Regions from separate parts of the Rhizobium sp. BK212 genome, predicted to be linked through region 2. Evidence: predicted binding sites of a transcription regulator. Region 2 holds the regulator's gene; each other region holds the start of a gene.
The links. The regulator LexA, encoded in region 2, represses DNA repair genes until DNA is damaged. The targets are predictions, from matches to a motif close to TGTTCNNNNTGTGTTCNG.
Positions count from the first base shown of each region.

Region 1: a site for LexA is predicted at 1,534-1,551, ahead of FHT79_RS07845 (putative DNA modification/repair radical SAM protein). Genes of this name have one in related genera too.
Region 3: a site for LexA is predicted at 1,689-1,706, ahead of FHT79_RS32090 (ImuA family protein). Genes of this name have one in related genera too.

Region 1 is NZ_JACIFS010000002.1:573,048-576,322, reverse strand. Features, by position in the region: gene FHT79_RS07855 (glycosyltransferase family 4 protein) at 1-782, opposite strand, end outside; gene greA (transcription elongation factor GreA) at 810-1,286, opposite strand; gene FHT79_RS07845 (putative DNA modification/repair radical SAM protein) at 1,557-2,789, shown strand; gene FHT79_RS07840 (UdgX family uracil-DNA binding protein) at 2,789-3,275, shown strand, end outside.
Region 2 is NZ_JACIFS010000003.1:656,961-660,235, forward strand. Features, by position in the region: gene kdsA (3-deoxy-8-phosphooctulonate synthase) at 1-121, opposite strand, end outside; gene FHT79_RS13150 (VOC family protein) at 118-1,014, opposite strand; gene lexA (transcriptional repressor LexA) at 1,212-1,931, shown strand; gene FHT79_RS13160 (ComEC/Rec2 family competence protein) at 1,912-3,275, opposite strand, start outside.
Region 3 is NZ_JACIFS010000003.1:381,857-385,131, reverse strand. Features, by position in the region: gene FHT79_RS11860 (DNA polymerase Y family protein) at 1-953, opposite strand, end outside; gene FHT79_RS32090 (ImuA family protein) at 874-1,626, opposite strand; gene FHT79_RS11850 (SOS response-associated peptidase) at 2,239-3,009, shown strand; gene FHT79_RS11845 (thermonuclease family protein) at 3,067-3,275, opposite strand, start outside.

The sequences.
Region 1 (3,275 bases), on a different contig from region 2:
GTTAGGCCGAAGCCCTCGTTGCGGGAGGGCGCGACGTAAAGCGTCAGGCGGCGATACCAGATCTTGATATCGGGCACTTCGCCGAGAAAGAGGATACGGTCGCTAAGCCCGGCGGCGGCGACATCGGCCTTGAGCTTGTCACCGAATGCCGCATGCTCCGCCGTCACGCGGCCGGAGACGATCGCTGTCCATTCCGGATTCTGCGGCAGCAGTTCGATCATCGATTTGACGAAAAGATCGGTACCCTTCTGGTGGCGCACGCGGCCGAAACAGCCGATAAGATGGCATCCGGGCAGGCCGGTGGCGGCGATGCCGTCCTCTGCCGTTTCCGGCGGATGAAAGAGGGCAAGGTCGACGCCGTGCTGGATGACCGTGTGCGGCACCTCGAGGAACGAGCCGGAACGGTCGCTGGTCGCGATGACGGCGTCCATGCGGCGGATCAGCCATTTCGTATAGGCGGTGTGGCGGCGTTGGGCGGCCGAGGTGAAGAGCAGCTTCAGCGGCATGCGCATGAGATGGCGAAGCAGGATGCCGACGGCCATCTCGTTGTTGCGGCGCGCGTGCCAGACACGCTGGCGCCGGCGTGACGGCGGGCGCCAGAGGCCAAGGAGCTGGCGCCACGCCAGTTTCGGCAGGCCTTCCGGCAGGCCGGGGCCAAGGGTTGCGATCTTTATGCCGTGCCGGATCTGGCAGGGAATGAGCTGAACAATGGTCGACGTGACGCCGGAGAGCCGGCGCTTGAAATTGGGCGCGATGATCTCGACGTCACGCATATCGGGCAAGGGATAGGTCTCGCGGCTGGCGGGCGATCAGCCCCAGGAAACCTGGAGGATTTCGTAGGCCTTGGAGCCGCCCGGCGCATTGACCTCGATGGAGTCGCCGACTTCCTTGCCGATCAGCGCACGGGCGATCGGCGAAGAGATAGAGATGCGGCCGGCCTTGACGTCGGCTTCCTGGTCGCCAACGATCTGATAGGTCTTTTCTTCCTCGGTGTCCTCGTCGACGAGCTTTACCTTGGCGCCGAACTTGATCTTGTCGCCCGACATCTTCGTGAGGTCGATGACCTCGGCACGCGCCGTCAGGTCTTCCAGTTCGCTGATGCGGCCTTCATTATGGCTCTGGGCTTCCTTGGCGGCGTGATATTCGGCGTTTTCGGAAAGGTCGCCATGAGCACGGGCTTCGGCGATCGCCTCGATGATTCGGGGGCGCTCCTCCTGCTGACGCCAGCGCAGCTCTTCCTGCAGCTTGACGAAACCACCCTGTGTCATCGGTACCTTTTCAACCATTTTTCTGTCCTTCACTCCTTGTATCCGCTCGTCCGTGCTTTTCGAGCAGTCAGCCGCAGACACAAAAGAAAACAGGTCCCGAAGGGGAGCTTCGGAACCGTGCCACAATCCTAGTTAAGTGCTTATAGCAGATCGCCAAGGCCGATTTCCAGAAAATTCGCATAAACGAAACGCAACCCGCCGCGGCATCCGGTGGCGCGCCTGAAAAATGGGCAAAGGTGACGTCGCTCCTATTGACTTTGCATATAAGAACATATAGTGAACATACTAATGAAGAAGTCGCTAACAGAACGCTTGGCCATCCTTTCCGATGCTGCGAAATATGACGCTTCCTGCGCTTCCAGCGGCACGGTGAAACGCGATTCTCACGCAAGCGGCGGCCTCGGTTCGACCGAGGGATCCGGCATTTGTCATGCCTATGCGCCGGATGGACGGTGCATTTCGCTGCTGAAAATACTGCTGACCAATTTCTGCATCTACGACTGCGCCTATTGCGTCAATCGCTCGTCGAGCAATGTCGAACGGGCGCGCTTTACGCCTGAAGAGGTCATCTGGCTGACACTGGAATTCTATCGCCGCAATTATATCGAGGGCCTGTTTCTTTCCTCCGGCATCATTCGTTCGTCCGATTACACGATGGAACAGATGGTTCGCATCGTCCGCGAACTGCGTGTGACGCATAATTTTCGCGGCTATATCCATCTGAAGTCGATCCCTGAAGCATCACCGCATCTGATCGAGGAGGCGGGGCTTCATGCCGACAGGCTGTCCCTCAATATCGAGTTGCCAACGGATAGCGGCATTACCCGTTTCGCGCCGGAAAAGAAGCCCGCCAATATAAGGCGATCGATGGGGGATCTGAGGCTGAAGATCGAGGCTGCCGGCGAGCCGACGCTGCGGACGAAGAAGCGTCAGCGTTTTGTGCCGGCCGGTCAGAGCACGCAGATGATCGTCGGCGCCGATGGCGCCAACGACGCGACGATCCTTGCCACCAGCGGCCGGCTTTACAGCAGCTATGGCCTGAAGCGCGTCTATTACTCCGCCTTCAGCCCGATCCCGGATTCGTCGAAAAATCTGCCGCTGATCAAGCCGCCGCTGATGCGGGAACACCGGCTTTATCAGGCCGACTGGCTCTACCGATTCTACGGTTTCGGCATCGATGAGATCACCGCGAACCAGGCGGGAGGCATGCTCGATCTCACCCTCGACCCGAAACTAGCCTGGGCGCTCGCCAACAGGGCCGAATTTCCTGTCGATATCAACAAAGCCGAGCGCGAGCGGTTGCTGCGCGTGCCCGGTCTCGGCACCAAGACCGTCAAAGCGATCGTTTCGGCTCGCCGTTTTCGCCGCCTGCGGATCGACGATCTCCAACGGCTCGGCATTTCGATCAAGAAGGTCCAGTCCTTTATTTCAGCGGAAGGCTGGTCGCCGCGCCGTCTGATCGACCGCCCCGACCTTCGCGCCATGTTCGAGCCGCAACCTGAACAATTGTCGTTGCTGTGATGCGCCGGGTCGTGCTGGCAGGACGCGGAGATCTTGCCGAATGGCGTGATGCCGCGCGGGCCTTTGCTGCCGCCGGCATATTGCCTGAAGAGATCGATTGGCGCGAAAAAGATGAAGAGGCCGATCTCGCTTTTCAGCGCGACGCCATGCCGCCGGCGCCGATCATGGCACGCAAGCCGATGACGGTGCCGCCCGCCTTCATCGATCTTGCCGAGACCGTTCTCTGCCATTCCGATCCGGTGCGGTTTTCCCTGCTTTACCGGCTGCTCTGGCGGCTGCAGCTGGACCGGCAGCTGCTCGAAGTGGCCTCCGACGAGGACGTTGTCCGTGCCAGGCTGATGGCGAAAAACGTTCGACGCGACGCGCACAAGATGACGGCTTTCGTCCGCTTCAAGGAAGTGGGTGCGGTATCGGCAGACCGTCGGAAATTCCTCGCCTGGTTCGAGCCGGACCACCATATCGTCAGGCGCACAGCGCCCTTCTTCC
Region 2 (3,275 bases):
CGTGGTCGCGGCTCTCCATCTGGCAAGGGCCGGCAATCAGCGACAGGCGGCCGGTGTTGGAAAAGGTGACCTGGCCCTGGCCCTCGCCGATCTTGACTTGGGAATTCGTATCTGTGCTCATCGTGTTTCCTCGAAGGCGAAAAGCGTGCCCTGCCCGGGCGCGGGCTTCACCAGAATGCGATTGTTCTTGCGCGTATATGTCACCCCGTTAGCAGCCAAATGCGCTTCTGTCACGGCAAGATCGGCGACAGCGAAGAGAATCGCCCGGCCGCGCAGGCCGCGGTCGGCGGATGGGACAGCGACCTCGAAATAGGCCTCCAAACCCTCCGGCGTCATCAGGCTGATTTTCACATTCGACGCCGCGATCTTGACGCCGAAACCGGTTTTCTCGAATGCCGATTGCGCGCTGGCAAGACTGACGAAGGCGGCGAAGGCAGCCGCATCGGGCGCGCAAAGCACCACCTCGGCAATGCCGGTCACGCCATTGGCATGCGCCTCAAGCGCGCTGCGGTCGGCCGGCAGCGGATTGACGCGCTCGACGGTGAAGAGAAAGAGATCGGGCGCGCGCAGGTCGCCGGCAAAGGCCAGCTTGAAGCCGGCAATGCTCTCAGAACCATCCGGCATCGTCATCGGCCTGCTGAACGCCAGCATCTCGCCGGCGCTCGCTCCGTCGCCGACGAAATTCCGATGATCGATATCGGCATCCTCGCTGCCGAAGGCCACCGCCGAAAGCCCCTCCTCGCCGCAGCGGAATCGGAAGGCGCGGTTGCGGGCGGTGAAGACATTGCCTTGCCGCGCCGATGCTTCACTTTCCCCAACGCTCGCAATCCCGAGCGGCTCCAGATAGGTCTTATCGGCAAAAAAGACGCAGGCATTCTCCGTTCCGAAGGGATGACGCGCATCGGCGGCAACGGTAAAGCCCAGCTTGCCGAGCCTCTCGCGCGCCAGATCGATATTGACGACCGGCAGCACGACATGATCCAGCGGGCGCGGTTTGGCGGAATGCTCGTTCATGATATCCCCTCTCCTGACACGGCAGAGATGTGCGACGGTGCCGCGCAAGGCAAGACTTGTCGGCCAATCCGGCGAATGAAAATAAAAATCTCAACGAGTTGGCGCCAAGTTTTACGGAAATTTAGCTACTTGCGGAACACATATGGAACATATAGTGTCTGTTCTGGATTTGTTTCAATCACGAGGTCACAACGTCGATGCTCACGCGCAAACAACAGGAGCTTCTCCTCTTCATTCATGAGCGCATGAAGGAATCCGGCGTTCCGCCGTCTTTCGACGAAATGAAGGACGCCCTGGATCTCGCTTCAAAGTCCGGGATTCACCGGCTGATTACGGCCCTCGAGGAGCGTGGCTTCATTCGCCGCCTACCGAACCGTGCCCGCGCACTCGAGGTCATCAAGCTTCCGGAGGCCTATAGCCCCAGCATCCAGCCCCGGCGCGGCTTTTCGCCGAGCGTCATTGAGGGCAGCCTGGGCAAGCCCCAGCCGGTCGCCACTCCCGCTCCTGCAAAACCCGTCGCCGACAATGGCAACTCCGTCTCCGTGCCGGTCATGGGCCGCATCGCCGCCGGCGTTCCGATCTCGGCAATCCAGAACAACACCCACGACATCGTCGTTCCGGCCGATATGCTCGGCTCCGGTGAACACTACGCGCTGGAGGTCAAGGGTGATTCGATGATCGACGCCGGCATTTTCGACGGCGACACCGTGATCATTCGCAATGGCAGCACCGCAAGCCCTGGCGATATCGTCGTTGCTCTCGTCGACGACGAAGAAGCGACACTCAAACGCTTCCGCCGCAAGGGCGCCTCGATCGCGCTGGAAGCGGCCAACCCGGCTTACGAGACCCGGATCTTCGGGCCGGACCGCGTCAAGGTGCAGGGCAAACTCGTCGGCCTTATTCGCCGCTATCACTGACACCCTGGCCGGTTTCGACAAAGCTGTTGCTGTGCCAGTCATAGGCGCGATGGCGGATCCATGGCCGAGACAGATCATCGAGTGCGGTTGTGACCTCCATGCCGGCCTCGGCGAAGCGCAATTCGACGGAACCGGTCCGGCGCAACGTCTCGCCGGTGAAGAGCGTCGCGCCTGAGCGGCAGCTGTTGAAACGCAGGCGGACCGACGTTACCACGATATCGGCCGCATCGCAGGCCGGAGCGAGATAGGCGGCATTGTCGATGACGGCGACCACATGACCGTTGCCAAGCCTTGATATGCACCAGGCCTTCTTGACGCAGGAAAAGCGGTTTGCGTCACCGTCAGCTGCGGCCGCCCGCATCGCCGCCCTCGCTTCGTTCTGCTGATCGCGCGAAAGCCTGACGCGACGGTCCTCTCCTGCTGGCGGGACAGCAGGACCATCCAGCATCTTCGGCGGGTCATGCGCCGGCAGGACCAGCGCGCGCTGCCATTGGTCGAAGATGAAATCCGGCGGGTTTTCACGGTTGGAGGCCATTGCCGCCGCCTCGACGACCGCGACGAGACTGCCATCTTCCGAAATCACCAGATCCGGCGGCCGGGGAACCGGCAGAAGCAGCAGGATGAGCGTTGCGACTGATATGATCGACGTGCCCATATGGCGGAGCCGGGTGCGGAGCAGCGTCAGCAGCAGGAAGCCCGCCACGGCGACTGCGAAATACCAGGCGGGCAAGCGGCCGATGCCGATGTCGCCACCCCAGCCGGACACGGTCTTGGCGACGGCAATCACCAGATCGAGGCCGAATCCGACAACCTTCCAAGGCAAAACGTCCAAACCGAAAGGCATGAGCAGCATCGCCAGCAACCCGGCCGGCATGATGATGAAGGAGATGATCGGCATCGTCGCGAGGTTTGCCGGCAGGCCGTAGGCGGTCAGGCGATGAAAATGCTCGATCGAAAACAGTGCGGTGGAGAAACCGCCGATCAGCGAGGTCAGGAAGACACCGCCGAAGAAACCCGCAACCGCGACAAAAGGCCTGACGATCGGCAGCTTCAGGAAGGCACTCTCGCGGACGCGCCGATCCTTCCACAGCTGATAGCCCGACACGAGCGCCAAGGTTGCGGCAAAGGACATCTGGAAGCTCGGCCCCAGGACTTCGGAGGGCGAAATGACGAGGATGACGAGCGCGGAGAGAGCGACATTGCGCAGGCTGATCGACGGCCGGTCAAAGAAGACGGCAATCAGCATGATGGCCATCATGATGAAGGCGCGTTCGGCCGAGACCGCGAAGCCGGAGATCAGGAAATAGGCCGTGACGGCGATGAGCGCGCCGGCGGCGGCGATCT
Region 3 (3,275 bases), 280 kb from region 2:
CGATCCCTGAACAGCTTCGTCAGCCATGCGACATCGCGCGCGGGCTTGGCGGTGCCGGCACGGATCGCCTGTCGGGTGCCGTCGACCTTCTCGACAACGAGATCGGTGCGGCGGACACCGAGATCCTTCTTCTGCAGTTCTGCGACGAGCTGGACGACAAGATGTCCGACATACTTGTTGATGGTCTCAGCCGCTCCGATCGGCTCTGCAAAAGCTCGGGAGACCTCCACCTGTTCAGGATCGCGAATGGGATCGATGGGTTCGGAAAGGCGGCCAAACATCTGGTCGAGCCGCCGCCCGATCTCCGGGCCAAATCGAAGCGCGAGTGGAGCGCGGGCCGTGTTCGCAAGCTCGCCGATCGCTCGGAAGCCAAGCGTCCGCAGATCGCTGACGATCTTCTCCGGGAGTCGGAGCAATGAGATCGGAAGCCGCTCGACCACCCTGGCAGTCTCGCCACGGGGTACGTTGACAGTCTCGCGGTTGATCGCACGGGCGCAGGCGTGAGCCGCTCCCCAGGTATCCGCCACGGCGACACGAGCAGTCAGCCCCTTCGCGCGGCACTGATTGGCGACGCGGCTGAGCATTGGCTCCTCCCCACCCTGCAGGTGGTCGGCGCCCTCCGTGTCCATGACGATGCCATCGATGCCATCAACGGCGACGATCGGGGAGTAGACGGTCAGCGCCCACAGCGCAATTCGTTCAAGCGCAGCAGCATCGGCGGCAGGATCCGCATCGACCAGCATCAGGTTGCGGAACATCGCCTGAGCCTTCGCCGCAGCCATCCCTGTCCGCACTCCGACCTTCCTCGCGGCATCATCCGCCGCGGCAACCCAGCGCTTGGAGCCGGACTTCGCGATGACCGCGATTGCCTGCTCAGGCGGAATAGAGGGATCGGCGCGACGTATTCGATCGGTCGCCAGATCCGGGAGATAGATGGATACGACCCTTGTCATCGCAGGCTCCAATTTCAAACTCAGCACACTCGCCCGCACGCGATCTCATCAATTCAAGCAGCCACCTTGCCCTTCCCACGCCGGGAACCGGGAGATCCTCTGACGGCAGCACACTGACCCGCCATCTCGTCGTCGACGCGGTCGGTTGGCCGAAATCATTCGCCTCCGTTTGTCGCCGCCAGCGTCTTACCGCGACCGCCATCGTGCCAGTCTTCTCCGGCGCGAGCTGCAGACGACGCGAAGCCGTCATCGGGAGGCGAACGAGTTCCCCAACGACCGCACCCAGACCTCCGTAGGAAAGACATTCCTCCATGCTCGCGAGTACGTCCTCCTCCTTGTCGCCTTCGACGAATACGACCCGCTTCGGATGAAGACCCGCCTGCGCCAGCGCTGGCATAAAAAGGTCGGGTCTCGTGAGGCACCAGACGATCTGTCCCTTCGTGCGAGCCGCTACTCCTGCAGCGAAGAGGGCTGCGGCGGAACCGTCCACGGTTCCCGAGCCGCCTCCCGCGAATTCATGCAGTGCGCCGTAAGCGAGGCCACCTCCCGGGAGCACGGCGTCGATCTCGGGCACACCGAAGGACAGGCAACCCACTCGCTTCGCTGTGCCGCCGCTAAGAGCAGCGATGCGTTCGCGCAGGTCAGCGAGGACTTGCTCGCGGGCAGCCGACATCGTTTGCGAATCCTTCCGAAATCGCGATGAAAAGGGACGGCTTCATGCCGTGTTAATGCAGATGTTCTCCGTATGTTCCTTTGCGAAGGCGACGTCAAGATGGGCCGAAATAGGAATATCGTCTCACAATTTCAGTGAAACCTAAGATTCTCTCGACGAATCAGAAACGTAGGCAAAGCGTGTAAGTCAGCGGCGCTTTTTAAAAAATATGGGGAAAGGGAGTTGTGTCCCCCGCAAGTCTCCCAACCCGCAGCCAACGGCGAAGCTGCTCGCTAGCTTTCCTGAAACCGAGCTATGAGATCAATCAGGACGGCGTCGGATCCAAGACATTCGGCGCAGATGCCGAATGCATCTTCATCGAATTCGTCCTTCCTCCTCGATTGGCGACAGCAATCACACACGACTGCTCCCCGGCAGGAAAACCGCGGCGGAGCTATGATCTCAGCAGTCGGAATTGCCACCACGTGTTCTGGACGTTTTGGCATCGTAACCTCCAATAGAAGACGAGATGGAGGTCGGGGCATCTAGTTTCAAGATTTCGCTGGAGGCGCAGTTGGCAGTCATCGACGGGCCGGCTACGTTGCCATCCGGAACGACCGCGGAGTGGCTGACGTGTGCAATCTCTATCGCATGGAAGAAAAGGACTGGGTCAGGAAATGGGCGATCGACGCCGAGAGCATGATCAACCTGATGCCTGCCTACCAGATGAACCCGGATCAGATGGGTCCAATCGTTCGAAACACGCCCGATGGCCGCAAGCTGCTCGTCCACGGTCGATGGGGCCTGCCCTCCCCCCTGTTCGTTCAGAAAAAGGCAGCCGAGGAACGCGCGGCCAAGCGGAGGGCAAAGGGCGAAGCGGTCGACCTCGGCGAACTCATCCGGATGGAGCCAGACCGAGGCGTCACCAACGTACGGAAGCTCGATCTGCCGCACTGGAAGCGGTGGTTCGACGTGGGGCACAGGTGCATCGTCCCGGTGACGTCGTTTGCGGAGCCTGATCCCGCCAGCCAAGAACCCGGCGGCAAAATTCCGAACGCATGGTTCGGCCGAGACGAAAGCAAACCGCTCATGTTTTTTGCCGGAATCCACGTACCGCAGTGGAAGAGCGTCCGCAAAGTCAAAGACGGGCTGACAACTGACGACCTCTATGGATTCCTGACTACCGACCCGAACGATGTCGTCAGGCCGATCCATGAAAAGGCGATGCCCGTGCTGCTGCTTACCAAGGAGGAGACGGATATCTGGCTGTCCGCACCATGGGAAGACGCACGGCACCTTGCGCGCCCGGCGGCGAACGACGCGATAATGATTACGTCTCGTGAAGCGTACGGCTCCAGCGTCGTCTCCACGGAAGGCGAGACATTGCAGGCGAACTTTCTTTAGCCAGCCTGTCGACCTCGTTTCGTGAGACTGCGACGCTTCGGAAGCGGAGTCAGTGCCTCAGCAGGCTGCCTTTCGCTTTGATCGCGACGCCCTTGCTTTACATGGAAGTTCGAACGTCCCCCGCCAGATGCCGGCATGTGCGGATTCGGCAGCAATCTGATCCGCTCTGAAAGCGCCTTTCGAATATCGCACCCAGTCGACCGCCCAACCCTGTCGGACCATCCACGAATTCACGCTGGTCCCGTCCGCTCTGACGCAGTCGGCAA